3 regions of the Streptomyces sp. NPDC036764 genome follow, and region 2 is predicted to be linked to each of the others. Evidence: riboswitches for the same ligand, from Rfam matches in the RefSeq annotation. Region 2 holds a riboswitch; each other region holds the start of a gene.
What was found. Region 2 has a riboswitch for cyclic di-AMP ahead of ACZ69Q_RS33330 (transglycosylase family protein). Riboswitches for the same ligand answer to the same signal wherever they lie in the genome.
Positions count from the first base shown of each region.

Region 1: it holds a riboswitch for cyclic di-AMP, as region 2 does, so the genes downstream of both, ACZ69Q_RS04975 (peptidoglycan DD-metalloendopeptidase family protein) here and ACZ69Q_RS33330 (transglycosylase family protein) in region 2, are expected to answer to the same signal.
Region 3: it holds a riboswitch for cyclic di-AMP, as region 2 does, so the genes downstream of both, ACZ69Q_RS00560 (M23 family metallopeptidase) here and ACZ69Q_RS33330 (transglycosylase family protein) in region 2, are expected to answer to the same signal.

Region 1 is NZ_JBVJPT010000001.1:1,158,500-1,168,267, forward strand. Features, by position in the region: gene ACZ69Q_RS04955 (helix-turn-helix domain-containing protein) at 1-628, shown strand, start outside; gene ACZ69Q_RS04960 (DUF6126 family protein) at 625-744, shown strand; gene ACZ69Q_RS04965 (tyrosine-protein phosphatase) at 811-1,608, opposite strand; gene ACZ69Q_RS04970 (alpha-galactosidase) at 1,789-3,858, shown strand; cyclic di-AMP (ydaO/yuaA leader) riboswitch at 4,166-4,323, shown strand; gene ACZ69Q_RS04975 (peptidoglycan DD-metalloendopeptidase family protein) at 4,328-5,266, shown strand; gene ACZ69Q_RS04980 (SGNH/GDSL hydrolase family protein) at 5,539-6,324, shown strand; gene ACZ69Q_RS04985 (TetR/AcrR family transcriptional regulator) at 6,567-7,187, opposite strand; gene ACZ69Q_RS04990 (Glu/Leu/Phe/Val dehydrogenase dimerization domain-containing protein) at 7,256-8,452, opposite strand; gene ACZ69Q_RS04995 (MBL fold metallo-hydrolase) at 8,704-9,768, shown strand, end outside.
Region 2 is NZ_JBVJPT010000012.1:103,389-113,156, forward strand. Features, by position in the region: gene eno (phosphopyruvate hydratase) at 76-1,362, opposite strand; gene ACZ69Q_RS33330 (transglycosylase family protein) at 1,684-2,373, opposite strand; cyclic di-AMP (ydaO/yuaA leader) riboswitch at 2,378-2,577, opposite strand; gene ACZ69Q_RS33335 (transglycosylase family protein) at 2,786-3,844, opposite strand; gene ACZ69Q_RS33340 (cytochrome P450 family protein) at 4,010-5,290, opposite strand; gene ACZ69Q_RS33345 (nucleoside triphosphate pyrophosphohydrolase) at 5,578-6,558, opposite strand; gene ACZ69Q_RS33350 (SurA N-terminal domain-containing protein) at 6,935-7,579, opposite strand; gene ACZ69Q_RS33355 (protein kinase domain-containing protein) at 7,804-9,297, opposite strand; gene ACZ69Q_RS33360 (hypothetical protein) at 9,336-9,768, opposite strand, start outside.
Region 3 is NZ_JBVJPT010000001.1:130,980-140,747, reverse strand. Features, by position in the region: gene ACZ69Q_RS00575 (bifunctional acetate--CoA ligase family protein/GNAT family N-acetyltransferase) at 1-703, opposite strand, end outside; gene ACZ69Q_RS00570 (HPr family phosphocarrier protein) at 884-1,165, shown strand; gene ACZ69Q_RS00565 (GntR family transcriptional regulator) at 1,345-2,040, opposite strand; gene ACZ69Q_RS00560 (M23 family metallopeptidase) at 2,230-3,015, opposite strand; cyclic di-AMP (ydaO/yuaA leader) riboswitch at 3,028-3,192, opposite strand; gene ACZ69Q_RS00555 (M16 family metallopeptidase) at 3,405-4,793, opposite strand; gene ACZ69Q_RS00550 (M16 family metallopeptidase) at 4,790-6,166, opposite strand; gene ACZ69Q_RS00545 (DNA gyrase/topoisomerase IV subunit A) at 6,774-9,230, shown strand; gene ACZ69Q_RS00540 (CobW family GTP-binding protein) at 9,227-9,768, opposite strand, start outside.

The DNA of each region.
Region 1 (9,768 bases), on a different contig from region 2:
CTCTCCCGAGACCTCGCCTGAAGGCGATACGGCGGTGCCGGTCGACGCCCTGCCCGCAGTCGCGCCTCAGCTTCGGGCCCTGCGTCGTCGAGCCGCCCTCACCCTGGAGGCCGCGGCCCGCTCCGCCGGGCTGTCGCCCGCCCACCTCTCCCGACTGGAGACCGGGCAACGCCAGCCCTCGCTGCCGATGCTGCTCGCGCTCGCGCGTATCTACGGTACGACGGTCTCCGAGCTGCTCGGCGAGACGGTCGCCGACCGGGACGCCGTCGTGCGCGCCGCCGACATGGAACCGACCGCGGCGGGCGGCTGGACGTACTGGCAGGCGGGCGCGCCCGGGCGCGGGATGCAGGCTCTGCGCGTCCATGTGCCGCACGGCGCGCAGGGCGACATCGTGCGGGTGCACCCCGGCGAGGAATGGCTCTATGTCCTCGAAGGGCGGCTGCGGCTGCGCCTCGGGGACACCACACACCGGCTCGCGCCCGGCGACAGCGCGCACTTCGACTCGCTGACCCCGCACCGCATCGCCGCCGAGGACCCGGGCGGGGTCGAGCTGCTGTTCGTCCACACCTTGTTGCAGAGCCCCACGGCCACCCTGTGCCTGGGCCCCACCCCTGGAGAGACGCCATGAGTGACATGGAGGAGAAGTTCCCGCGCGCCCTGTGGGTGCGGCTCATCATCTACATCGCGGTGGGGCACGTCTTCGCCGCCTTCATCTACTTCCTGTTCGAGGCGGGCGCGAAGTAGGCACGGGTGCGCGGTGGCGGCCGGCGCCGGTCGAGCGCATGGGCGCGCGCCGGCGCGGACGCGGCGTCAGTCGAGCAGCCGCTCCCGCAGCCGCTCCCGGGACTCGGGGCTCAGCCGCACGCCCTGCTCCAGGTAGGTGTCGACGCCGCCCCACGTCTCCTCGATCGTCTCGAAGGCCGCCGTCAGATACTCGGCCCGCGCGTCGAACAGCGGGCTGAGCAGCTCCATGACCTCGGGCGAGTAGGCGGAGGCGTCGCTGCCGTTGCGGCGCACCTTGTAGCGGCGGTGCTTGGCGTTGGACTCCAGGTAGTCGGCGACGATCGCCTCGCGTTCCACGCCGAGGGCCAGCAGCGTCACGGCGATGGTCAGACCCGCGCGGTCCTTGCCGGCAGCGCAGTGCATCAGAGCTGGGACGCTGTCCTCGGCGAGCGAGTGGAGCACCTGGGAGTGTTCGCCGGTGCGCTCCTTGATGATCGAACGGTAGGAGACGATCATCCGGTTCGCGCCCTTGCCGTCCGCCAGGATCCCGCGCAGTTGGTCGAGATCGCCGTCCCGGACCATCTTCCAGAACTCCGCGCCGTCCGCCGGGTCGGACAGCGGCAGGTTGACATTGCGCACGCCGGGCAGCTCGATGTCCGGTCCTTCGAGCTTCTGGTCGGCCGCGTTGCGGAAGTCGAAGATCGTGTGCAGCCCCAGCGAGCCGAGGAAGCCGGCGTCCTCGGCGGTCGCGTGCGCGAGATGGCCGCTGCGGAACAGCACTCCGTGCCGCACCCGTCGTCCGTCCACCGTGGGCAGGCCGCCCACATCACGGAAGTTGCGAACCCCGGCCAGTTCGGGCTCGGTCGACGGGATCTGCTGCGTCACGGGGGCTCCTCCCGGTCGGCCCCGGCGGCGCGGCTCGGCGATGCGGCCGACGGGGTGCGATCTCGACCATACGACATGGATTCCAGGGCCAATGAGTTGTCCACAGGCGTTGCCTCAGGGCCGCACGACCCTTGATGATGTTGGTACTTGATCGCGCCTGTTCGTCTCTGTGAGGGTTTGATGCTGGACATCTCCGACAACGGCCGTACGTGGGTCCTCTCCGGGCCGACCAGCAGCTACGCCGTCCACCTGACCGACGGGGACGAGCTGCTGCACCTCCACTGGGGCCCGCGCATCGGGCTCGCCGACGCCGAGGCCCTCGCCGTCCGCCCGCTGCCGGAGTACTGGCCCTTCGAGTCCCCGCTGGACGGGCGCGAGGAGTACCCGGTCGAGGGCGGCCCGCGCTTCGTTCGGCCCGCCCTGTCCGTGCGCAGCGACGAGCGGCGCGGCACCGAGTGGAGCTTCGAGCGGCATGAGTCCGAGGGTGACGAACTGCGGTTGCTTTTTCGTGACGGCGCACTGAAGGTCACGCTGCACTACCGGATGCGCGAGGACGTCGTAGAGCGCTGGGTGACCCTGGACAACCAGGGAGGCGATCTGGAGCTGCTGCGCGCCGACTCGGCCACCTGGACGCTGCCGGAGAGGGAGGGCTGGCGGCTGTCCCAGTTGCACGGCCGCTGGGGCGCCGAGTCACGGCTGGCGCGGGCCCCCCTCACCTACGGCGAGAAGGTCATCGGCAGCCGCCGCGGGCACACCGGGCACCAGCATCTGCCGTGGGTCGCGCTCGACACGGACGCCACCGAGGAGCGCGGCGAGGTCTACGGCTGCGCGCTCGGCTGGTCGGGGTCCTGGCGGATCGCCGTGGCCCAACTCCCGGACGCGCGCGTGCAGGTCACCGGCGGCGCCGGACACGACGACTCCGGCCTGCTGCGGCTGGCGGCGGGGGAGTCCTTCACCACGCCCGTCTTCGCCGGCCTGTGGAGCGACGGCGGCTTCGGCGGCGCCAGCCGCGCCTGGCACGCGTATCAGCGCGCGTACGTGATCCCGGACGCCGACCAGGACCGGCCGGTGCTGTTCAACTCCTGGGAGGCGACGGAGTTCGACATCTCCGAGGAGCAGCAGAGCCTCCTCGCGCGGCGGGCCGCGGCCATCGGCGTCGAGCTGTTCGTGGTGGACGACGGCTGGTTCGGGACGCGCACCAGCGACCGCGCCGGGCTCGGCGACTGGACGCCCAACCCCGACCGCTTCCCCTCCGGCCTCAAGCCGCTCGCCGAGTACGTGCACGCGCTCGGCATGCAGTTCGGCATCTGGGTCGAACCGGAAATGGTCAATCCGGACAGCGAGCTGTACCGCGCGCATCCCGAGTGGGTTCAGTATCAATCGGGACGAAAGCGGACGGAATTCCGCAATCAACTAGTGCTGAACCTCGCCCGCGACGACGTCCGGGAGTACCTCTGGGAGCAGCTCGACGGGCTCCTCTCCAGTGCCCCGATCGACTATGTGAAGTGGGACTTCAACCGCTGCTTCAGCGACGCGGGCTGGCCCGGTGAGCCGTACCCGCAGCGCCTGTGGGTCGACCATGTGCGCGCCCTGTACGACCTGCTGGACCGGCTGCGCGCCGCTCACCCCGGCGTCGCCTTCGAGTCCTGCTCGGGCGGGGGCGGACGCATCGACCTCGGCGTGCTCGGCCGTACGGACCAGGTGTGGACCTCGGACAACACCGACCCCCTCGACCGGCTCGCCATCCAGCACGGCTTCAGCCAGATCCACCCCGCCCGGGCCATGGCCGCCTGGGTGACCGACAGCCCGAACGCCATGCTCAACCATCGCGCCAGCTCGCTGCGCTTCCGGTTCGTGAGCGCGATGGCCGGCGTGCTCGGGGTCGGCGGTGACCTTGCCCAGTGGACCGAGGAGGAGCTCGCCGAGGCGCGGGAGTGGGTGGAGCTCTACAAGGAGATCCGGCCCCTGGTGCAGCGCGGCGACCTGTACCGGCTGCGGGCCCCGCGGGGCGGGCTGAGCGCGGTGCAGTACGTGCTCGGGGACGAGGCGGTCGTCCTCGCCTGGCTCCAGGCGCAGAGCTTCGGCGAGCCCCTTCCGGCGCTGCGGCTGCGCGGCCTGGATCCGACAGCAGCGTATGAATGCCTTGAAACGGGCGAAATTCACCGAGGTGCCGTACTGGTGCATCACGGACTGCGTACCGGCTTGCGAGGCGACCTTGATGCGGCAGTTATTCGACTCCGTCGCATCTAGGCGTTCTGTCCGAATTGGCGCCTTCATTCCAACTCGCTCTGCAATAAGGAAAGCTGGAGCAGTGTCACGTGAGGAGCGTCATATCCGTGACCGTGAGTCGCCCGTCATGTCCACGTAATTCGTATGCTTTTCAAGGGGCTTTGGGTCCGGCGGCACTCCTGTATTTAACGGACGGTGACGGTTAATTCCCACAAGGGATCAACAGGAACGCATTCGGACGGAACCTCTCACTTGTTCCCATGCGTCTTCCTCGCTTACGTTCGCCACCAATCCGGACGGACGCCCAATCCTGCCGCCGCTCGGATTCCGCGCAAACTCACCCGTCCACGGCAGGAGCGGGGGACCCACAGGTAGAACCGCCTGTTCCGGTCTCCGGAACGGCTAGGGGTCAAGCCGCACCTCGGCGCGGCCGGGCATCTCCAGCCCGCACCCGACAGCTCACCTCGCAGGCGCCGGAGAGGAATTCGCCATGCCCGCGAAGGGTAAGCATCGCCGTCCGAAGTCCCTGCGCTTCACCCGCTCCATCGCCGTCGCCGGAACCGGTGGCGCCGCTCTCGCTCTCCCGCTCATGGGGGCAACCGGCGCCCACGCCGCTCCCTCGCAGTCCGTTTCGGAAAAGGCCGTTCAGTCCCTTCCGGTCGTCGGCCAGAAGGCCGTTGAGAAGAAGGCCGCCCAGAAGAAGGCTGACGTACGGACCTATTCTGTGAAGGTCGGCGACTACCTTTCGAAGATCGCCGACGAGCAGAACGTGAGCGGCGGCTGGAAGCGGCTCTACTCCGACAACCGCGAGGCCGTCGGCTCCGACCCGTCGCTGATCCACCCGGGACTCAAGCTCGCCATCGGCGGCAAGAAGGCCGCGACGACCGCCCCCAAGTCGTCGTCCTCCGCGCCCTCTTCGACGCACAAGTCGTCCTCGAAGGACTCGTCCGCCTCGAAGTCCTCCACGCCGAAGAAGGCGCAGAAGGCGACCACGGCCGCCGAGACCACCAGCACCGTCAACGGCTTCTCCGCCCCGCTGACCGGCGCCTCCCTCGGCACCGGTTACAAGGTCGCGGGCAGCATGTGGTCCAGCGGCTACCACACCGGCGTCGACTTCGCCGCCGCGACCGGCACCCCGCTGAAGGCGGTCGGCGCGGGCACCGTCGTCTCGGCCGGCTGGGGCGGCGCGTACGGCAACCAGGTCGTCATCCAGCTCGCCGACGGCTACTACGCCCAGTACGCCCACCTGTCGTCGCTCTCGGTCTCCAGCGGCCAGACCGTGACCGCCGGCCAGCAGATCGGCCTCTCCGGCGCGACCGGCAACGTCACCGGCCCGCACCTGCACTTCGAGATCCGCACCACGCCGGACTACGGCTCGGACGTGGACCCGGTTGCCTACCTGCGCGGCAAGGGTGTCGCCATCGGCTGACGCGACCCACGCGACAACCACTTGCCTGACACGCGGCCGAAGGCCGGACCCCGATCCCCGGGTCCGGTCTTCGGCATGTTTCGGGGGGTGTCGACAGGGCGGTTTGGCTTGACCACAACACCCCTGCTCAGAGGGTTATTCCAGGTTTGGTGAACACTTTAGGAGTGGCTTATCTCACCGATCGTCAACCCTTTCCTACGGTCGCGTAGGTCACATTCAAAGGTGAATCATGTGCCGATGTGGCAGACGATTCGAAGAGTGACAGCAGTGCAGTGATCGGGTCGTACGTTGCGGTGGGGGACAGCTTCACCGAGGGCGTCGGCGACCCCGGCCCCGACGGGGCGTTCGTCGGCTGGGCCGACCGGTTCGCGGTCCTCCTCGCGGACAGGCGACCCGAGGGCGACTTCAAGTACACCAACCTCGCCGTACGCGGCAAACTGCTCGACCAGATCATCGAGGACCAGCTTCCGAAGGCCGTCGAACTGGCCCCGGACCTGGTCTCGTTCTGTGCGGGCGGCAACGACATCATCCGACCCGGAACCGACCCCGACGAGGTCGCCGAGCGCTTCGAGCGGGCGATCATCCGGCTCACCTCGGCCGTCGGCACCGTCATGGTGACGACTGGCTTCGACACCCGTGGCGTACCCGTGCTGAAGCATCTGCGCGGCAAGATCGCCACGTACAACGGACATGTGCGGGCCATCGCCGACCGGTACGGCTGCCCGGTGCTCGACCTGTGGTCCCTGAAGACCGTTCAGGACCGCCGGGCCTGGGACGACGACCGGCTCCATCTGTCCGCCGACGGGCACACACGCGTGGCGCTCCGGGCGGGCCAGGTCCTCGGCCTGGAGATCCCCGCGGACCCGGACCAGCCCTGGCCGCCGCTCCCGCCCCGCGGCACCCTCGAGGTCCGCCGGGACGACGTCCACTGGGCGCGGGAGTACCTGGTGCCGTGGATCGGCCGACGACTGCGCGGGGAGTCGTCGGGGGACCATGTGACGGCCAAGGGCGCTCTTTCCCCGGACGACATCAAGATGCGGATCCGATCGGTGGCTTGAGAACCGTTCGCGAGCGAGCGATAGGTCCGGGCCGTACCGATGGCTGATCGGTGCGGCCCGGACGTACGCATGGGGTGCGGGGTGCGGGGTGCGGGATTCGGTGCTGCGTACGACACATGGCGGCATCGCACACAGCGTCCCGGCACATGGCGGCATCGCACACAGCGTCCCGGCACATGGCGGCATCGCACACAGCGTCCCGGCACATGGCGGCATCGCACACAGCGTCCCGGCACACAGGCTCACCGGTTCGACGCCGTCAACGCCTTTCGCTCCAGCCCGAGTTCCCGGGCGAGCGCCTCGTCCACCCACTCCTGGGCACGCGCGCGTGAGATCGCGCCCGGGTACGACGTGAGCTGTACGGCGAGGCCGTCGAGCAGGGCCGTCAGGCGCAGGGCCGTGCCGTTCGGGTCCGGGCAGTGGAACTCCTCGGCGGCGACGCCCTCGGCGATCACCTCGGTGATCGCCCCCTTCCACTGCCGGTCGAGGTCCCGGGTGACCTCCTGGAGCGCGGGTTCGCGCAGCGCCGCCGCCCAGCCCTCGATCCACAGCCGCCAGCCCTTGGCCTGGCCGGTCGGCGCGTACCAGCGCACGGCCGCCCGCAGCCGCCGCAGTGCCGTCGTGCGGCGCCCGAGGAGCCGGCGCAGATGGGCCAGGTCGCCTTCGGCCGCGTGGGTGAACGCGGCCGCGACGAGCTTTTCCTTCGTGTCGAAGTGATAGAGCACCAGCGCGTTGCTCACGCCGAGCACCGAGGCCACGTCGGCGATCCTGACCGCCGCCACGCCCCGCGCCTCTATCTGCTCGACGGCGGCACGCAGCAACTCCTCACGCCGCTCCGCCACGCTCAACCGCACTCTTGCCACGTCGTCACCCTAAAGCCTCGTCACCGACCGGTCCCGAGCCAGGTCGGGCAGGGCCTGCGCGACCGCCGTCACCGGTGCCAGCCGAACCGTTCGGTGATCAACGGCAGCCGGTCCGCGGCGACGGCGTGCGCGGCCGCCCGCGGAGCCGTCCCGTCCGCCTCGGCGCGGGCCAGCGTGAGGTCGGTCAGGGCGCGCATCGAGCGCCGTGTGTGGGCGAACGCCTCGTCCGCGTCCGGGCCGATGTCCCCGAACAGCGTCCACCACCACCAGGCGTTCGTGCCCGAGTTGACCACGACGTCCGGCAGCACGGTGACGCCGCGCGCGGCGAGTAGTTCCTCCGCGTCGGGCCGTACGGGCATGTTGGCCGCCTCGGCGATCCAACGCGCGGTGATCCGGCCCTGGTTCGCGGCGTCGATCGCATACGACACGGCCGCAGGCACCAGCACCTCCGCCTCGGTCGACAGCCAGGCGTCGCCCGGCAGTTCGCGGTCCCCGGGACGCAGCGCGGCTCGGTCGACGGTGCCGTACGCGTCGCGTGCCGCCAGCAGGCTCTCGATGTCGAGTCCGGCCGGGTTGGCGATGGTGCCCTTGATGTCGGCGACGGCGACGACGGTGAGCCCCGCGCGCGTGAGGAAGCGAGCCGTGGCCCCGCCCATGGTCCCCAGGCCCTGCACGGCGACGCGTGTCCTCCAGTACGGCACACCGGCCCGGTCCAGCGCGGTCAGCACCGACTCCGCGACCCCGCAGCCGCCGACCAGCTCGTCGAGGCCGATGCCGTCGACCTCGACCGCGAACGCCTCCGCGAGCCGCCGCCGTGCACCGACCTCGTCGTCGAGCAGCGGGTACACGGCCTGGACGGACGAGACGAGCCCCGCCTCGGCCGCCGCCCGGTCGACGACGTCCTGGGTGAGTCCGAGATCCTCGCCCGTGGTCCAGAAGTTCTCGATGTACGGCCGCATGCTGCGCAGGTAGCGCACCAGGAGCCCGTACGCCTCCGGGTCCCGGGGATCGCAGTCGATGCCTCCCTTGGCGCCGCCGAGGGGGACGTACCGGGCCTCGGGGTCGTAGTGCAGGGCTTCCTTCATGCTCATGCCCCGAGCGAGCCCGGTGACCTCGTCCAGCGTGCAGCCCGGCCGCATCCGCAGCCCGCCACTGGCCACGCCGCGCACCAGCCGGTCGACGACCAGGAAGCCCTGACGGCCGGTGATGTGGTCGGTCCAGGTGAGGGAGAGCAGGGGGGTGGTGGGGGCGGCTGGGGTGGTCATGGGGTCTCCGGGGTCGGGGGCAGCCCTCTTCGGGATCGAGGGGCCCCGCGCTGCTACTGAACGATGAGTCAGTATCGGAGTGGGACGGGGACATGTCAAACGTGGTGCAGGGGCTTCGGTGTCGGGATGACCAGCGGGAGGCACCGGAGCCCGGCCGGACGTGGCGGACCCGGGCATATCCAGGGGGTATCCGGGGTTGTCGGAGGTGCCGACCATAATGGAAGGCCTCACCGAATCCACCTGGAGGTAGCGTGGCCGGTTTCCGTTTCCCGAGCTCCGGGCTGCGCGCCCTGCGGCCCGAGGCCTTCGGCGTGGATCCGAGCGGTGAGCGCATGGCGCGTATCCGCAGATCACCCCACTTCAAGGACGGGGTGTTCCAGAACCCGGGCGGCGAGGCGCGGACGAGGCCGTCCGGGTCGATGCTGGAGTTCGGCAAGGTCTTCTTCGACAAGGAGTCCCGGCCCCACCGGACCCCGAAGGGCACCGTGCCGGTGCACCCCACCACTTACGCGGACCTGGCCAAGCCGCCCGCCACGGGGCTGCGCCTTACCTGGATGGGGCACTCCAGCATCCTCGCGGAGATCGACGGTCGCCGGGTCCTCTTCGATCCCGTGTGGGGCGAGCGCTGCTCCCCGTTCCCCTTCGCCGGGCCGAAGCGGCTGCACCCGGTACCGCTGTCGCTCGCCGCGCTCGGCCCGGTCGACGTCGTCGTCATCTCGCACGACCACTACGACCACCTCGACATGCCCACGATCAAGGCACTGGCCGACACCGACACGGTCTTCGCCGTGCCGCTCGGCGTCGGCGGCCACCTCGAACACTGGGGCGTGTCCCCCGACCGGCTGCGCGAGCTGGACTGGCACGAGGCCACCAAGATCGGCGGGCTCACCCTGACCGCCACCCCGGCCCGCCACTTCTGCGGCCGCGGACTGCGCAACACGCAGCACACGCTCTGGGCCTCCTGGAGCGTCGCCTCCGACGAGCACCGGATCTACCACAGCGGGGACACCGGCTACTTCGACGGCTTCAAGGACATCGGCGCCGAGCACGGCCCGTTCGACGCCACGATGATCCAGGTCGGCGCCTACTCGGACTTCTGGCCCGACATCCACATGACGCCGGACGAGGGCGTCCGTGCCCACCTCGACCTTCAGCGCGGCGACCCGAGCGCGGGCGTCATGCTGCCGATCCACTGGGGGACCTTCAACCTGGCGCCGCATCCGTGGGCGGAGCCGGGGGAGTGGATGATGCGGGCCACCCACAAGGCCGGGGCCACGATGGCGGCTCCGCGCTGCGGCGAGCCCTTCGAACCGGCC
Region 2 (9,768 bases):
CGTACGTCCCCGCACACGGTACGGGACCGAGTACGGGGACGTACGTACGACTGGCTAAGCCTTACCCAGGTGGGGTCAGCCCTTGAAGCGCGGGAAGGCGCTGCGGCCGGCGTACACCGCGGCGTCGTCGAGGATCTCCTCGATGCGCAGGAGCTGGTTGTACTTGGCGACGCGCTCGGAGCGGGCCGGGGCGCCGGTCTTGATCTGGCCGCAGTTGGTGGCGACGGCCAGGTCGGCGATGGTGACGTCCTCGGTCTCGCCGGAGCGGTGGGACATCATGCACTTGAAGCCGCTGCGCTGGGCGAGCTCGACGGCGTCCAGGGTCTCGGTGAGCGAGCCGATCTGGTTCACCTTGACGAGCAGGGCGTTGGCGGCGCCGTCGTCGATGCCGCGGGCCAGGCGCTCCGGGTTGGTGACGAAGAGGTCGTCACCGACGATCTGGACCTTGTCGCCGAGCTTTTCGGTGAGGACCTTCCAGCCGGCCCAGTCGTCCTCGAACAGCGGGTCCTCGATGGAGACGAGCGGGTAGGCCGCCACGAGCTCCTCGTAGTACTCCGTCATCTCGGCGGCGGAGCGCTCCTTGCCCTCGAAGAGGTACTTGCCGTCCTTGTAGAACTCGGAGGCGGCGACGTCGAGCGCGAGGGCGATCTGCTCGCCGGGGGCGTAGCCGGCTTCCTTGATCGCTTCGAGGATGAGGTCGAGGGCCTCGCGGTTGGAGCCGAGGTTCGGGGCGAAGCCGCCCTCGTCGCCGAGCCCGGTGGACAGGCTGCGGCTCTTCAGGACCTTCTTGAGGGTGTGGTAGACCTCGGTGCCCCAGCGCAGCGCCTCGGAGAAGGACTCCGCGCCGATCGGGGCGATCATGAACTCCTGGATGTCCACGTTGGAGTCGGCGTGCGAGCCGCCGTTCAGGATGTTCATCATCGGAACGGGCAGCAGGTGCGCGTTCGGGCCGCCCAGGTAGCGGAAGAGCGGGAGGTCGCTGGCCTCGGAGGCGGCGTGGGCGACGGCGAGGGAGACGCCGAGGATGGCGTTGGCGCCGAGGGAGCCCTTGTTGTCGGTGGCGTCCAGGTCGAACATGGCCTGGTCGATCAGGCGCTGCTCGGTGGCGTCGTAGCCGACGAGCTCCGGGCCGATCTGCTCGATGACGGCGAGGACGGCCTTCTCGACACCCTTGCCCTGGTAGCGGTTCGGGTCACCGTCGCGGAGCTCGATGGCCTCGAAGGCGCCCGTGGAGGCGCCGGACGGAACGGCGGCACGACCCGTGCTGCCGTCGTCGAGGCCGACCTCGACCTCGACCGTGGGGTTACCTCGGGAGTCCAGGATTTCCCGGGCTACGACGACGTCGATGGACGGCACGAGCATCTCCTTCATGGGATGTGACGCGGGTACGCAGTCCGCGGTGGGTACTGCGAGACGAGCCTAACCGGCTCCGGGCATCAGACCAGCGGTCGACCGCCCCGTGGACAGAACCGAGAGTAAATTGTTTCCGAACGGAACAAAAATGTCCGCCCACAACCGCACACAACAAAGAGCCCCGCCCCGGTGCGTACGGGGGAAAACGCACCGAGGCGGGGAGTTCGTGGGGACGGGGGCGACCCTCACGACGCCTTCACTATGAGGTCCACGGATGTGAAGGCGCTGTGGTTCAACCGTGGGCCGCGTATTCGCCGCGGCCGCGCCCTCTTACTTCAGGTGGAGCTGCTGACCGGGGTAGATCAGGTCGGCGTCCTCGACGATGTCCTTGTTCAGCTTGAAGAGCTTCTCCCAGCCGCCCTTGACGTTCTTCTTCTCGGCGATCGAGCTGAGGGTGTCGCCCTTGACGACCTTGTACTCGCCGTCGCCCTTCTTGACCTTCTTGCCGGTCGGGGTGGTGACGGTCTTGGTGCTCTTCTTCGCCGCCGGGCGGTCGGCGGAGCGGGAGGCCGACTGCTGCTCGGAGGAGCGGGTGGTGGACTCGGTGCTCTGCGAGGAGCCGCCGGCGGGAGCGCCGGTGTAGGCGGCGCTCGACAGGCCGGTGCCGCAGTTCGGCCAGGCACCCTTGCCCTGGCCAGCGAGGACCTTCTCGCCTATCGCGATCTGCTGGGCCTTGGTGGCCTGGTCGGCGGTGGCGGCGTACTGGGTGCCGCCGTACGCGGCCCAGGTGGAGGCGGAGAACTGCAGACCGCCGTAGTAGCCGTTGCCGGTGTTGATCGACCAGTTGCCGCCGGCCTCGCACTGGGCGACGGCGTCCCACTCGGAGGCGGTGGCGGCCGAGGCGCTGCCGGCCGCCATCAGCGGGGCGGCGACGGCGGCGGCACCGGTGACGCCGACGACGGCGATGGCGCGAGCGGCCTTGGACGGACGACGGTGCTTGCCCTTGCTGGAAAACAGCATGGTTGGATCCCCTCACCGACGCCTACGAGGTGAGCTGTCGGGTTCGGGCCGGTTGAGTTGCCCGGCCGCGCACGTTCGCCTCTCGGCTCCCGCTGCGCGGCTTCACCCCGAGCCGGTTCCGGCCGTGCGGCCCCGAAGGACCTCAACTGCCGGACCCGGCGCAAACCTTGGGTCCCCCGCTCCTGCCTACGGCGCTTGACGCGACGACTGTTCCCGTACGACCGCCGGCAGGATTCGGCGTGACGGCTGTCGGGGCTCGCACTGGTGGCGAGCGGTCATGACCGTAGACACGCGATTCGCGGAATTACAAAGACGATCAGGGCTTCTGAGATCTATCTCTCACTCCATCTAAAACGGACATTCACCGCGAAACATGACGCGAACTGCCGCTGTTTTTCGCCCTGTTCGACCGCTATTTGACGGGGACGTCCAGGGTCTGACCGGGAGAGATGTGGTTCGCGTCAACACCGATGGCCTTCCGGTTCGCCTGGTACAGCGCGCGCCATCCGCCGTCGAGGTCAAGGGAGTCGGCGATGGAGGCGAGAGTGTCGCCCTCGCGGACCTTGTACGAGGCATGGCGTCCGGTGGACTTGGTGGCCGCCTCGACGGTGTCGCTCTCGTCGGCGCTGGGGCCGCGGTGCCGACCGGTGCCGGTCGTCGCTTCCTCGACCGCACCCTCGGCCGCGCCGTCGACCGAGCCGGTGTCGACCAGGCTCCAGGAGCCCGCATCTTGCGACCAGTTGTCCTGATTGTCCGCCTCGGGCGTCTCGACGGGCGAGCTCTCCGGCGATCGCGAGTCCGTCGCTTCGGGCGACGCATCGGACTTGGAGGACTTGTCGGGCGTAGAGGACGAAGACGGCGAGGAAGAGGACTTCTCGGGCGATTCGGACGAAGTCTCGGGAGTGCCGCTCGCCGAATTCGAGGGATCGCCGGACGGCGTCGACGTGTCGGAGGAATCGCCGGAGCCGGAGGAGCCGGACTCCTCTGATGAATCGGCCGAATTCGATGAGTTGGACGAATCGAGCAATCCGGATGATCCGGATACTTCGGAGGGTGAGTCGTCCTCCACTCCGGTGTCGAGGTCGACCGATCCGGACTTCTTGGTGAGCCCGTTGAGTACGGCGCACGTGCCCCAGGGGCTGGTCCCCCGGTCCGCGAGGATGTCCTGGGCCACGGCTATCTGCTGCGAGCGGCTGGCCAGGTCGGGGCTGGAGGCGTAGTCCAGGCCGCCGTACTTCTCCCAGTCGTCCTGGGTCAACTGGAGTCCGCCGTAGTGCCCGTTGCCGCTGTCGGCGCTCCACGAGCCGCCGCTCTCGCACTCGGCCACCTTGTCCCACACGGTGCCGTCGGCGGCGCTCGCGCCGGTGGCGCCGAGGAGCGGGATGGCGATCGCTGACCCGGTGACTCCGGCCGCGACGAGGAGAGCCGGAGCCTGACGGGGGCGACGGTGACGACCGTTCCCGGAGAGCATGCGGGGACCTTTCGCGAGGCAGCACTGAACACGGCGCGTAAACCTGGACGCCTTGTTGATCCGTGAACGTATAGGCAGACGATCACTTGTCACAAGTTAATGCCGCGTAGATCACGTGAAGATCACAGTCATGAGTGCGTGTCACGTTTGCGGAGGTGGACGTACTCACCCAACCGGGGTGAACTCCACCGGAAGCGTACGCAGTCCGCGCATGATGAGCCCGCCCCGCCACCTCAACTCCCCCGGATCCACGGCGAGTCGGAGATCCGGGAGGCGGGTGAGGAGCGTGGCGAGGGCGGTCTGGCCCTCCAGACGGGCGAGCGGGGCGCCGAGGCAGTAGTGGATGCCGTGGCCGTAACCGAGGTGCTGGTTGTCGCGGCGGCCGAGGTCGAGGACGTCGGGGTCGGCGAACCGCTCCGGGTCGCGGTCGGCGGCGGCCAGGACGACCAGGACGGGGTCGCCGGCCGCGATGTCCTGCCCGCCGATGGTGAGCGGCTCGGTGGCGAAGCGCCAGGTGGCGAGCTCGACCGGGCCGTCGTAGCGCAGGAGTTCCTCTACGCCGGTCTCCAGCAGGGCGGTGTCGTGGGCGGCCAGGGAGGTCTGGAGGCGGGCCCGCTGCTCGGGGTGGGTGAGCAGGGCGAAGGTGCCGTTGCCGATGAGGTTGACGGTCGTCTCGAAGCCGGCGAACAGCAGGATGAAGGCCATGGCCGCGGCCTCGTTCTCGGTGAGGTGCTCACCGTGGTCGGAGGCACGGATGAGACCGGAGATGAGGTCCTCGCCGGGGTCGGGGGTGGCCGGAAGTGCCTCACGCTTGCGGTGGATCAGCTCGGCCAGATACCCGCGCATCTTCTTGACCGACCGCGCGACCCCGCCCCTGGGGCCGCCCTGGTGGCGGATCATCATGCCCGCCCAGTCCCGGAAGTCGTCCTGGTCCTCGCGCGGGACGCCGAGCAGGTCGCAGATCGCGTAGATGGGGAGAGGGAAGGCGAACTCGTGGATGAGGTCGGCGCTCCCCTCCGCCGCGAACCGGTCGATGAGCTGATCGGTGAGCTCCTGCACCCGTGGCGCGAACTCGGCGACCCTGCGGGGCGTGAAGGCCTTGGAGACGAGCCGGCGGAGCCTGGTGTGGTCCGGCGGGTCGATGTTGAGCAGATGCGTCATCAGCTCGGCCTTGCGCTCCCCCGGGATACCGGTCTTGCCCTTGGCGTGCGCGGGCTCGTCGTGGTGGGCCGGATTCTTGGAGAGCCGGGTGTCGGCGAGCGTCTGCTTGGCGTCGGCGTACCGGGTGACCAGCCAGGCCTCCACCCCGCTGGGGAGCCGGGTCCGGTGAACGGGGGCGTGTTCCCGGAGCCAGGCGTAGGCGGGGTAGGGGTCCGTCGCGAACTCCCAGGTGAAGAGTTCGGGGGCCTCGGTGAGGGGGGTCGGGGGGTGGGGCTGGTTGGTCACTCCTTGACGGTATCCGGAGAGGGTCAGGGGGTGCGGCCGGGTGGTGGGGAGGGCGGACTCTGCACGCAGGCCCTCGGCATGCAGGCCCTCGGCGCGCAGGCCCTCGGCACGCAGGCCCTCGGCACGCAGGCCCTCGGCACGCAGGCCCTCGGCATGCAGGCCCTCGGCGCGCAGGCCCTCGGCGCGCGGGCTCTCGGCGCGCAGGCTCTCAGCACGCTGGCTCTCAGCACGCCGATGATCCTTGGCGTCGCAGCGGCCCGGCTTCGGCCTTCAGGTGACCGCCCGCGCTACGACGGCACCCCCTCCGCCACCCGGACCGCGTCCCGGTACGCCCGCGCCGCGACCCGCAGGGCCGCCTCCGGGTCCACCCCGGCCGCCTCCGCGCGGACCGCCATCGCCAGCAGCTCGTACCCGATGCCTTCACCGGTCGGCAGCGGTACCTCCAGGCCCGCCGTGCGGACTCTGGACGCCAGCTTCGCCGCGAGCGCCAGGCCCGGCTGGCCGAGGGGGATGCCCTCCGTCACCGACTCCCGGCGCTTCTCCTCGGCCTTCGTGCGCAGCCAGTGCTCCTTGACCTCCTCGGGGGTCGTCGCCGTCTCGTCGCCGAAGACATGGGGGTGGCGGTGGATGAGCTTGGTGACGATGCCGCCGGCCACGTCGTCGATGGAGAAGGGGGACTCCGGGTCCTCCTCGGCGATGCGGGAGTGGAAGACGACCTGGAGGAGGACGTCGCCCAGTTCCTCGCGGAGTTCGTCGCGGTCGCCGTCCTCGATCGCCTCGACGAGCTCGTAGGCCTCCTCGATGCCGTACTTCGCCAGGCCCTTGTGGGTCTGCTGGGAGGACCACGGGCACTCGGCGCGGATGCGGTCCATGACCTGGACGAGATCGAGGAGGCGGGCGCCGGGCAGGTCGTAGGAGGCGGGGAGCAGCTCCAGTTCCGGCATCGCGACACGGCCCGTGCCGGCCAGGCGGGCGAGGCCGTCGGTGAGCGCGGGCTCGCCCTCGCCGGTCGCCACGACCACGGCCGTGCGGCCGCCGGCGCACGCGTTGATCAGCTCCTCGGCGGTCGGGGCGGCCTCGTCGACCGGTATCCCGGCCTCACGCAGATACGGGAGCTGCGGATGGGCGCCGTCCGCGCACAGCACGCGGTCGGCGGAGCGCAGCGCCTGCCAGGCGGGCCAGGACAGCAGGCCGGGGGCGACGCGGTGGCTGGTGGTGAGCAGGACGATGCGGCCGGGGGCGGCGGCTTCGGGACTGGTTGCGTTCACAATCCGAACGTAACCCAAGCGACCCACAAGGCCCCGAGTTATCCACAGGCCGGGCGGGTGGCTCCGGCGTTGTCCACAGGAGTGGGGCCGAGATGGGGCCGAGATGTCCGGCCCCGCACAGGGCGGAGCCGGGAGGTTCCGCCGAGCTGCCCCTGGGCGTACCGCGGCCGCCGGCGTGGCGGTACCGGGGCCGTAGCCGGCCGCCGGCGTGGCCGTACCGCGGGCCGTAGCCCGCCGCCACCGTGGCCGACCGCCACCGTCGCCGTATCGCGGCCCGCCGTGGCCGTGGCCGTGGCCGTGGCCGTAGCCGTAGCCGTAGCCGTAGCCGTAGCCGTAGCCGTAGCCGTCAACAGCGTGGGCTTGCCCCCCGCCGCTGTCACATCGCGGGCTGTGCCCCCGTCTTCGTCACCTCGCGTACCCACGGTGTCTTCGCGTCCGCGCGGCTGCTCTTCTGGACGTCCCAGGTGCCGTAGCGCGGGTTGACGTCGATGTCGAGCTGCTTGGAGGCCTCGGCCAGGGCGTTCCAGAAGGCCGGCTTGCCGGTGTCGGTGCCGAGGGCGGTGGCGAGCTTCTGGGCCTCGAGCTGGAGGCGGAGGTTCTCGTCGAGGCGCTGCGGCGGGATGCCGTACTGCTGGAGCCAGGCGGTCTCCAGGGCCTTGGCGCCACCGACCTGGCCCTCCAGGTCGCCGCGCGCCTGCTGGATCTCCTTGCGGGTGACGCTCACCCCGGCGTCCTTGGCGGCCCTGTGCAGCACCTCGTCGAGGACCATGTTGTGCAGGACGTCGCGCGGGAGGGTGCCCGACTTGGCGATGACCTGCGCATAAGCGGCCTCGTCCGGCACGGCGTCGCGCTGGGCCGTACGGACCTCGCTCACCCTGTTCTCCAGCTCCGAGACGGTGATCCGCTGGCTGCCCACGACGGCTGCCGCACCGGGATGCGCGTCGTTTCCGCAGCCGGTGAGCAAGGGTGCCGCGGCGATCGCGGCGGAGAGAAGTAGCGCGGTGCGACGACGGCGGTGCAAGGAGACCTCCCGAGGAGAGCTTGTGCGACGGTGCACAAAGTCTTGCGGTGATCGATGGTAGGCAGTGGGCAAGCTCTGGCCAACCCATTGGACCAACGATTCACCAGGACTTCGGGCACCGCCGCACACCGCCATGCGGGGCTCGGCCCATGCAGGCCACCGGGATCCTTCATGCGGGGCGCAGCCCGTGCCGGCCACCGGGATCCTTGAACCCGCGGGAAGAACTAGCCGCGCACCTGCCCCAGCCACTGCAAGGTGCGTCGTACCTCCGCCGCGACCGGGTGGCCGGGGCCGTGCAGGCGCTCGACGTCCATCAGCAGGCGGGCCAGGGTGTCGTGGGCGGCGGGGCGGTCGCCCACGGCGAGCAGGAGGTGGCCGATGCGGCGGCGGACGTCGTGGGCGAGCTCGGGGTCGCCGGAGACGTACTGGTTCTCGTAGTACGGCAGCAGCGCGCGGTACTCGGTGAGCGCGGCGGCCGGCTGGCCGAGCTGTTCCAGGCACTGGGCGACGTCGTAGCGGAACCGCAGGGCCTGCGGGTCGGCCTGACCGGCCTCGGCGGCGCGTTCGTCGGCGAGGCGGCGCAGTTCGGGCAGCGCGCGCCGGTACTGGCCGTCGTCCATGAGCGTGGCCGCGTACTGCTTGCGCAGGGTGCGCACCACCGGGGAGTGCTCGCCGTGCTGTTCGGCCGCGGTGGGCAGGATCGCGCCGAGGATGTCGACGGCCTGGGTGATACGGCCCTCGCCCAGCAGCCGCTTGACCTCGTCGACGGCGCGCGCGACGTCCGGCTTCTCGTCGGCGGGCGTGACGGGGGTGGCGGGCGCCGGCTGGGGCGCGGGGGTGCGTGCCCGGTCCGGCCAGGGGGCGTGCGGGCGCAGGAAGGGGCGGGTGGGGTCGAGCGGCGCTCCGGTGGGGGTGCCGCGCGCGGGCAGCAGCGCCTCCAGGTTCTCGTACACCTCCTGCGCGGAGGCGGGACGGTGCTGCGGCTCCTTCGCGAGCAGCCGCAGGACCAGGGCTTCGAGCGGCTCGGGGACCTCGGGGCGGACGCGGCGCACGGGCAGCGGCGGCTCGTACAGATGCCGGTGCAGCACACCGAGCGCGGTCGAGCCGGAGAACGGCACGTCTCCGCTGAGGAGTTCGTGCATGAGTACGCCCAGTGCGTACAGGTCGGTGTACGGGCCGACCGCGCCGCCCATCGCCTGCTCGGGGGCCATGTAGGCGGGTGAGCCGATCGGCGTGCCGGTGTGGGTGAGGCGGGTGGTGTCGGCGTCCATGACGGAGGCGACACCGAGGTCGAGGACGGTGACCGTGCCGTCCTGCTTCACCATCAGGTTGCGCGGCTTGAGGTCGCGGTGGACGATCGGCACCGCGTGCACGGCGCTCAGCACGGCACAGAGCTGCGCGGCGACCGCCACGGCCCACTGCCAGGGGTACGGGTCGCGCTCGGCGAGATGCGCGGAGAGGTCGACGCCGTCGATGTACTGCATGACGAGGAACAGCTCCTCGCCCTCGCTGCCCGCGTCGTGCACCGTGACCAGCCCGGGGTGGTCGACCTGCGCGGTCACCCGGCACTCGCGCACGAACCGGCGGCGCAGCTCGTCCGCCTCCTGCCCGGCCACCTTGTCGGGGCGCAGCAGCTTCACCGCCACACGCCGGTCGAGCCGTTGGTCGTACGCCGTCCAGACCTGGCCCATGCCGCCCTGTCCGATGAGCGCGGACAGCGCGTAACGGCCGGCGACGACACGTCCTGTCGTCACGGTCACCTTCCGCCCTCGTGGTCGCCGTCCTGGCGGGTGTCGTGCTTGCGCAGGTAGTCGCTGAGCTCGTCGAGCTCGGCACGCACCTGGTCGATACGCGCGGGCGCGGGGCGCTGCGGGGGCGTGGGCGGCGGCGCGGGTGTGCTTGGCATCGGCGTCTGGGACATCGGCGTCTGGGACATCGGGGTGCGGGGCAGGGGCGTCTGGGATATCGACGGCGACTGCGGCACCGTCGTGGCGGTGTACGGCGACTGGGGCTGCGGGTAGCCGTAGGCCGGGGACGTCGGCCGCTGCCCGGTGTGGCCGGAGTAGCGGAGCTGGTGGAAGTGGCGTATCTCCGCGGAGAGGTAGTACGCGATCGAGGCCACCATGCCGCCGAGGACGAGGGCGAGGCCCGTCCAGCCGCCGGCGGTGTGGATCTCGTCGCCGGGCTCG
Region 3 (9,768 bases), on a different contig from region 2:
TGTTGCCGAGGACGCCGCGGCCGACGCCGCCGGGGGTGCGGCCGGTGCCGATGACGGCGACCGAGCCGGGCACCAGCAGCCGCCGCACGGACCGGGCCTCGGCGCGCTGCTCGCGCGCGTACTGCACGGCGAGCGAGCGGTCGGTCGGCTCCAAGTCGAACTCCAGGCGCACGACGCCGTCCTCGAAGCTGCGCTTCTGGGTGTACCCGGCGTCGGTGAACACCTTGATCATCTTGCTGTTGGCGGGCAGCACCTCGGCGGCGAACCGGCGGATGTCGCGCTCGCGGGCGACCGCGGCGATATGTTCGAGGAGGGCGGAGGCGACGCCGCGCCCCTGGTGGGCGTCCTGGACGAGGAAGGCGACCTCGGCCTCGTCGGCCGGTGCGGACGCGGGCATTCCGTCGGCGCCGATCCGGTCGTAGCGTACGGTGGCGATGAACTCGCCGCCGATCGTGGCCGCGAGTCCCACCCGGTCCACAAAGTCGTGGTGCGTGAAGCGGTGGACGTCCTTCGCGGACAGTCGCGGGTAGGGCGCGAAGAAGCGGTAGTACTTCGACTCGTCCGACACCTGCTCGTAGAAGCTGACCAGGCGCTCGGCGTCATCGACGGTGATGGGGCGGATGCGCGCGGTGCCGCCGTCGCGCAGCACCACGTCGGCTTCCCAGTGGGCGGGGTACTCGTGCCTGTCCGAGGCGCTCTGCATGGGGCCCAGATTACGGCTCGCGTACGACAACGGCGCGAGGCAGTCTGTTCGGGACGTCACATGGGGTCGAGGCCGCGACCCCACGGTCACTTCGGAGGGGGACAGCCGTCCCGTTCCGGCATGCTTCACGTGTGTGGGAAACTGGTCTAGACAACCCTGAACACCGAAGGGCAGCATCACATGGCTGAGCGCCGCGTCAACGTCGGCTGGGCCGAGGGCCTCCACGCCCGCCCCGCCTCCATCTTCGTCCGAGCCGCCACGGCCACAGGCGTCCCGGTGACGATCGCCAAGGCTGACGGCAACCCCGTCAACGCGGCCTCCATGCTGGCCGTCCTGGGTCTGGGCGCCCAGGGCGGCGAGGAGATCGTCCTCGCCTCCGACGCCGAGGGCGCGGACGCCGCCCTCGACCGTCTGGCGAAGCTGGTCTCCGAGGGACTCGAGGAGCTGCCCGAGACGGTCTGATCGACCTGATTGGGTATCCGTAGCGAACGGTGAAGCCGCGCCCGCCTTTCCGGCGGACGCGGCTTCACTGTTTTCCGGCAGCCGTTCTGGGAATTCACGGGATGGCGGTGGCACATCCGAAAAAGGGCAGCAGAAATTCCCTGCCGCCGAATATCTCCTCTTTGTATACGGCGCCGGTGTTAATGCCGCAGGCTCGGCATGTTTACGGGATGTTGCGAATTCCTCACACGATCCGGGCGCTCGCCGCCGGTGCCGAACCGCAGGCGGTGCGCGGAGAGGGAGCGCTCGGTGTGCAGCGCCGTGATCGCGCGGGCGCGTTCGCCGTCGCCGCGCGCCACCGCGTCCACGATCGCGCCGTGCTCGGTCCAGGACTCCACGGGGTCGGCGGGCGCGTCCACGGCATACATCCAGGCGATCTTGTGACGGAGCTGGGCCAGTATCGAGGTCAGGGCGGGGCTGCCGGTGGACTGGGCGAGCGTCTCGTGGAACCAGCCGCCCAGGGAGCGCAGGTCGTCGCTGTTCCCCCGCTTGGCCCGCTCCTGCCCCAGCCTGACCAGGCCGCGCAGGACCTTCAGATGGGCCTCGGTGCGCCGCTGGGCGGCCCGGGAGGCACCGAGGGGCTCCAGCAGGCTGCGCATCTCCAGCAGGTCGGTGGCCTCCTGCTCGGTCGGTTCGGCGACGCACGCGCCCGCGTGGCGCCGGGTCACGACGAAGCCCTCCGCCTCCAGGGTGCGCAGAGCCTCTCGCACCGGGACGCGGGAGACACCGTAGCGGCGGGCGAGCAGTTCCTCGGTGAGCCGGCTGCCGCGCTCGTAGACACCGGCGACGATGTCGTCCCGGATCGCCGTGCACACCGAATGCGCCGGAATACGCATGACCGACCTCCGCCTTAATCCCCGTGAAACGTCGACGAATGACGTGTTCCCGAGGACTCTATTGCAACCGGCCGGAATTTCCGACGGCGAGCCGGAATCCATGGATATTTTTTGGTCAGCGCATCCGCCGGGAAACATCGAAAGCCCCGGCTCGGGGAGCCGGGGCTTCGAGGACGCGTGGTGGCGGCGTCAGACGTTCACGCCGTGCCCGCGCAGATAGGCGACGGGGTCGATGTCGGAGCCGTACTCCGCCGTCGTGCGGGCCTCGAAGTGCAGGTGCGGCCCGGTGACGTTGCCGGTGGCGCCGGACAGGCCTATCTGCTGGCCGGGGGTGACGGCCTGGCCCACCGAGACGCCGATGGACGACAGGTGGCCGTACTGGGTGTACGTGCCGTCGTTCATCCTGATCACGATGTTGTTGCCGTACGACCCGCCCCAGCCGGCCTCCACGACGGTGCCGGAGCCGACCGCGTGGACGGAGGTGCCGCTGGCCGCGTGGAAGTCGACGCCGGTGTGGCTGCCGGAGGACCAGACGGCGCCGCCGGTCTTGTAGCCGGTGGAGACGTACGAGCCGGCGATCGGGGCGACGTACGACAGCAGGCGCTTGCGCTCGGCCTCGCGGGCGGCGCGCTCCTTGGCCTCGCGCTCCTGGACGGCCTTCGCGGCCGCCTTCATGCGCGCGGCCTCCTCGGCGGCCTTCTTCGCGGCGGCGGCCTCCTTGGACGCCCTCTCCTGGGCGATGGCCTGGGCGTCGATCTGGTCCGCGATCGAGTTCTCGACGGTGATGACGGGGATGAGGCCGGTCTGCTCCGCGGCGGGTTCGGCGGCGAGCGCGGGGGCGGCCAGGGCGCCGACGACGCCGGTGGCGGTGAGCGCGGCGACTCCGGCCGCGCGGGCGGTGGTGCGCTCGAACCGGCCGGGCCGACGGTGCTTCCCGGTGGGGCGGTTCTTCCCCGTGGCGCAGGTGAACGCCATGAAGTGGCTGGTCCTTTCCTTCCCTCTCGCCTACCGGGTTAGCTGACGGGTTCGGAGCAGGAAGGTCTCCTACGGGCCCCCTCGCGGCTCGCGCGGGCGCCCGATTCACCCCAGGGACTTCGATGGGTCCCCGGCTCCCCTGGCTCGCGCCGTACGGGGACTCGGCGATGGCTGTCCGGTGCCGCGGACGCGGCGCACTGCCTGACGGACAGCCCGCAAGACGCTAAACGGGGCATCTTTCAATCCCCAAACGGATCGCGGCTTTTGTAGCGCATCCCACAGGCCAGACAGGCAACCTCTGCCTCAATTCGGGCATAAGGGGGCCCTGGTGACTCATAGGTCACCAGGGCCCTACGCGCGCGTGGCGCCGGACGGCGCGAGCTCGTCCTCTACTCGGCTGCCACGACGGTGACTTCACCGATGCCGAGGGCCTCGACCGGCTCCCGGATCTCGGCCGCGTCGCCGACGAGGATCGTCACCAGACGGTCCACCGGGAAGGCGCTCACGGCCGCCGCGGTGGCCTCGACCGTGCCGGTCGCGGCAAGCTGCTGGTAGAGCGTCGCCTGGTAGTCGTCGGGCAGGTGCTGCTCGACCTGGTCGGCCAGCGTGTTCGCCACGGACGCGGCGGTCTCGTACTTCAGCGGCGCCACCCCGACGAGGTTCTGCACCGCGAAGTCCCGCTCGGCGTCGGTGAGCCCGCCGTCGGCGACGCCGCGCAGGACCTTCCAGAGGTCGTCGAGGGCCGGACCGGTGTTCGGGGTGTCGACGGAGCCGCTGATGGCGAGCATCGCCGCGCCGGTGCCGTCCGGGGCGGAGCGCAGGACCTGGCCGAACGCCCGCACGCCGTAGGTGTAGCCCTTCTCCTCGCGCAGGACCTTGTCCAGGCGGGAGGTGAGGGTGCCGCCGAGGCAGTAGGTGCCGAGCACCTGCGCGGGCCACACGCGGTCGTGCCGGTCGGGGCCGATACGGCCGATCAGGAGCTGCGTCTGGACGGCGCCGGGACGGTCGACGATGACGACCCGTCCGGTGTCGTCCGCGGTGACCGGCGCAACGGGGCGCGGCTCACCGGGGGAGCCGGTCCAAGCGCCCAGGGTGTCGCCGAGCAGGGCGTCGAGGTCGACGCCGGTGAGGTCGCCGACGACCACGACGGTGGAGGTGGCGGGGCGTACGTGCCGCTCGTAGAAGGCGCGTACGGACGCCGAGTCGATGCCGGCGACGGTGTCCTCGGTGCCCTGGCGCGGGCGGGACATGCGCGCGGTCGCCGGGAACAGCTCCTTGGAGAGCTCCTTGGCGGCCCGGCGCGAGGGGTTCGCCAGCTCGTGCGGGATCTCGTCGAGCCGGTTGCGCACCAGGCGCTCGACCTCGGAGTCCTCGAACGCGGGCGCCCTGAGGGCGTCGGCGAGCAGGCCGAGCGCCTTGGGCAGCCGGGAGACGGGAACCTCCAGGCTGACCCGGACGCCGGGGTGGTCGGCGTAGGCGTCGAGCGTGGCGCCGCAGCGCTCCAGCTCGGCGGCGAACTCCTCCGCGGTGTGCTTGTCCGTGCCCTCGGACAGGGCGCGCGCCATGATCGTGGCGATGCCGTCGAGGCCCTTCGGCTCGGCGTCCAGGGGCGTGTCCAGAAGCACCTCGACGGCGACGACCTGCTGGCCGGGGCGGTGGCAGCGCAGGACGGTGAGGCCGTTGTCCAGCTTGCCGCGCTCGGGTGCCGGGAACGCCCAGGGCCGGGCCTGGCCCGCCTGGGGCTGCGGGTGGAACTCCATGCTGGCGAGCTCGGTCACTGCGCCGACTCCTCGTTCTCGTCGGTGACGGGGGCGGCCCCGTCGGTGGCGGCGGCTTCCTGTTCCTCGGCCTCGTCGCCGACCGGCTCGTACACGAGCACCGCGCGGTTGTCGGGGCGCAGACGGGCCTGGGCGACGGCCTTGACCTCCTCGGCGGTGATGTCGAGGACGCGCTGCACGGCGGTGAACGCGAGCTGCGGGTCGCCGAACAGGACGGCGTACCGGCACAGTTCGTCGGCGCGGCCCGCGACGGTGCCGAGCCGGTCCAGCCACTCGCGCTCGAGCTGGGCCTGCGCCCGCTCCATCTCCTCGGCGGTGGGACCCTCCTGCGCGAAGCGGGCGAGCTCCTCGTCGACGGCCGACTCGATGCCCGGCACCTCGACGTCGGCGGAGGTCTTCACGTCCAGCCAGCCCAGGGAGGGCGCGCCGGCCAGCCGCAGCAGGCCGAAGCTGGCCGCCACGGCGGTACGGTCGCGGCGTACGAGGCGGTTGTAGAGGCGGGAGGACTCGCCGCCGCCGAGGACGGTCAGCGCCAGGTCGGCGGCGTCGCACTCACGCGTGCCGTCGTTCGGGAGGCGGTAGGCGGCCATCATCGCGCGCGCTGGGACGTTCTCCTCGACGACCTCGCGGAGCTGCTCGCCGATGACGTCGGGCAGCGAGCCGTCGCGCGGGGCGGGCTTGCCGTCGTGGCCCGCGATCGTGCCGAAGTACTTCTCGACCCAGGCCAGCGTCTGCTCCGGGTCGATGTCGCCGACGACGGACAGGACGGCGTTGTTGGGCGCGTAGTAGGTGCGGAAGAACGCGCGGGCGTCCTCCAGGCTGGCCGCGTCCAGGTCGGCCATCGAGCCGATCGGCGTGTGGTGGTACGGGTGTCCGTCGGGGTACGACAGCGCGGTCAGCTTCTCGAAGGCCGTGCCGTACGGGACGTTGTCGTAGCGCTGGCGGCGCTCGTTCTTGACGACATCGCGCTGGTTTTCAAGGCTCACCTCGTCGAGCGCCGTCAGGAGGCTGCCCATGCGGTCGGCCTCCAGCCACAGCGCGAGCTCGAGCTGGTGGGCGGGCATGGTCTCGAAGTAGTTGGTGCGCTCGAAGCTGGTGGTGCCGTTCAGCGAGCCACCGGCGCCCTGGACGAGCTCGAAGTGCCCCGTGCCCTTGACGCTGTTCGAGCCCTGGAACATCAGGTGCTCGAAGAGGTGGGCGAGTCCGGTACGGCCCTTGACCTCGTGGCGGGAGCCGACGTCGTACCAGAGGCAGACCGCGGCGACCGGCGTGAGGTGGTCCTCGGAGAGCACCACGCGCAGGCCGTTGGCCAGGCGGTGCTCCGTCGCGGTGAGGCCGCCGGATTGTGCCTCCGGTGTGGCCGTGTGACCCATGGGCAAGGTGTCCTTCCGGTCGCGTGAACTGCAGCGTGCCGAGCAGTTCGGCTTGAGTTCCTGCCACTGTATGCAGCGTCCGACGGGTCGGCGAAGTTCCCGGTCAGAACCGCTTGGGTGGAGCGTGGGGCGCGCGGCCGGGTGCTCGGCACGTGGGTGTGCCGTGTGTGTCGGATGTGCCGTGTGTGTCAGGGGCGCGGGCCGTGCTCGCGGAATGCGGCCATCGGCCCGGGCGGCGCCGCCTCGCGCTCCGCGGGCTTGCGCGGCCGGTTGTCGATCACTCCGGCGAGTGAACGGTTGTGGGGCGTGAGCTTGCCGCCGAGGTCAAAGTGCCTGTGCGGGCGTGGCTGGACCCGGCTCGGCTCGGCCGAGGACGGTCCCTGTCATCCGGCAGGCACCCGCCCTCCCCTCCCCCGGCAAGCGGTCCCTCGTCCAGGCCCGTTGGTGCTCGAGAGCCCCGTGGGTCGCCGGTGGGGCCCGGTGTCGGCGACACTTCTCACGCGCCGGGCGGGAGCCCAACATCGGGTCCTGGTCGGTGGTTGTCAGTGCCGCGGTCCACAATGGTCCGCGTCAGATCCGTACACGCTTCAGCAAGGAGCCGGCAGCGATGGCCCGCCGTAGCACGAAGACCCCGCCGCCCGACGACTCGTACGAGGAGAAGATCCTCGACATCGACGTCGTCGACGAGATGCAGGGCTCCTTCCTCGAGTACGCGTACTCGGTCATCTACTCCCGCGCCCTGCCCGACGCCCGCGACGGGCTCAAGCCCGTGCATCGCCGCATCGTCTACCAGATGAACGAGATGGGCCTGCGCCCCGACCGCGGCTATGTGAAGTGCGCCCGCGTCATCGGCGAGGTCATGGGTAAGTTGCACCCGCACGGTGACGCGTCGATCTACGACGCCCTGGTGCGCATGGCACAGCCCTTCTCGATGCGCGTCCCGCTGGTGGACGGCCACGGCAACTTCGGCTCGCTGGGCAACGACGACCCGCCGGCCGCCATGCGGTACACCGAGTGCCGCCAGGCCCAGGCCACGAGCCTGATGACCGAGTCGATCGAAGAGGACACGGTCGACTTCACCCCGAACTACGACGGCCAGGAGCGGGAGCCGGTCGCGCTGCCCGCCGCCTTCCCGAACCTCCTGGTCAACGGCGCGTCCGGCATCGCCGTCGGCATGGCCACGAACATGCCGCCGCACAACCTCGGCGAGGTCATCTCGGCCGCCCGCCACCTGATCCGCCACCCGAACGCGGATCTGGAAACCCTGATGAAGCACGTCCCGGGCCCCGACCTGCCCACCGGCGGGCGGATCGTCGGCCTCGCCGGCATCCGGGACGCCTACGAGACGGGCCGCGGCACCTTCAAGATCCGCGCCACGGTCGAGATCGAGACGGTGACCGCCCGCCGCAAGGGCCTCGTCGTCACCGAGCTGCCCTTCACGGTCGGCCCGGAGAAGGTCATCGCCAAGATCAAGGACCTGGTCGGTTCGAAGAAGATCCAGGGCATCGCCGACGTCAAGGACCTCACCGACCGCGAGCACGGCCTGCGCCTGGTCATCGAGATCAAGAACGGCTTCGTGCCGGAGGCGGTCCTGGAGCAGCTCTACAAGCTGACGCCGATGGAGGAGTCCTTCGGCATCAACAACGTCGCCCTGGTCGACGGCCAGCCCCTCACCCTGGGCCTCAAGGAGCTCCTGGAGGTCTACCTCGACCACCGCTTCGAGGTCGTCCGGCGCCGCAGCGAGTTCCGCCGCGGCAAGCGCCGCGACCGTCTGCACCTGGTCGAGGGCCTGCTCACCGCGCTGGTGGACATCGACGAGGTCATCCGGCTGATCCGGTCCAGCGAGAACAGCGCACAGGCGAAGGAACGCCTGATGGAGCGCTTCTCCCTGTCCGAGATCCAGACCCAGTACATCCTCGACACGCCGCTGCGCCGTCTCACCAAGTTCGACCGCATCGAGCTGGAGGCGGAGAAGGAGCGGCTGGGCGAGGAGATCGCCGAGCTGACCCGGATCCTGGACTCGGACGCGGAGCTGCGCAAGCTGGTCTCCGCCGAACTGGCCGCGGTGGCCAAGAAGTTCGGCACCGAGCGGCGTACGGTCCTGCTGGAGTCGGCGGGCACGCCGGTCGCCGCCGTGGCGCTCCAGGTGGCCGACGACCCGTGCCGGGTGCTGCTGTCCTCGACGGGTCTGCTGGCCCGTACGGCGAACGGCGACCCGTTCGCGGACGACGGCGACGCCAAGCGCTCCAAGCACGACGTGATCGTCTCGGCGGTGCCGGCCACGGCTCGCGGCGAGGTGGGCGCGGTGACCTCCACGGGCCGTCTGCTGCGGATCAACGTCATCGATCTGCCGCAGTTGCCGGAGACGGCGTCGAGACCGAACCTCGCGGGCGGCGCGCCGCTGTCGGAGTTCGTGTCGCTGGAGGACGGCGAGACACTGGTCTGCCTGACCACGCTCGACGAGTCGTCCCCGGGCCTGGCGGTCGGTACCGAGCAGGGTGTCGTGAAGCGTGTGGTGCCCGACTACCCGTCCAACAAGGGCGAGTTGGAGGTCATCACGCTGAAGGAGGGCGACCGGATCGTCGGCGCGGTGGAGCTGCGCACCGGTGAGGAGGACCTGGTCTTCATCACGGACGACGCCCAGTTGCTGCGCTACCAGGCCGCGCAGGTCCGCCCGCAGGGGCGCGCCGCCGGCGGCATGGCCGGCATCAAGCTCACCGAGGGCGCGAAGGTCATCTCGTTCACCGCTGTGGACCCGGCGGCCGACGCGGTGGTGTTCACGATCGCGGGCTCGCGCGGCACGCTGGACGACTCGGTCCAGACGACGGCCAAGCTGACACCGTTCGACCAGTATCCGCGCAAGGGTCGCGCCACCGGCGGTGTGCGCTGCCAGCGGTTCCTGAAGGGCGAGGACTGCCTGTCCCTGGCCTGGGCGGGCGCCACCCCGGCGCGCGCGGCGCAGAAGAACGGCATGCCGGCGGACCTTCCGGAGATGGATCCGCGCCGCGACGGCTCGGGGGTTTCGCTGGCGAAGACGGTGTCGGTGGTGGCCGGACCGGTCTAGGCCCCCTCGACGTCCCCGTCCCGCGGGTCCTGTACGTAGCGCAGAACGCCCCACATGCCGTGCTCGTCGGCGTGTGGGGCGTCGCTCTTGCACGCCTCAAGCTCCTTGGCCAGGGCGGCGGAGTCGATGCCGGAGCCGATGAGGACGAGCTGGGTGAGACGGGAGTGGTCGCGCGGCCAGGGCTCGGGGTAGAAGCGCAGGAACGGCCCGACGGCGTGTACGACGTAGCGGTTCGCGGCGTCGTGCGGGCCGAAGTCGACGTATCCCTTGATCCGGTACAGCCCCTCGGGCCGGCCGTCGAGGAAGGTGATCAACCGGCGCGGGTCGAGGGGGACTTCACAGGTGAAGGACAGGCTGTCGTAGCCGGCGTGCAGGTGTCCCGAGTGGTCCTCGTGGCCCTCGTGCTCCTCGTGGACCTCATGCAGATCGTCGAAGGAAAGCTGCCCGATGCGCTCCTCGCTGGGGCGGCAGTCGAAGAGGAACTCGGGGTCGATCCGGCCGTAGGTGGCCGGGACGACGGCAGCGCGGTCGGCGAGCT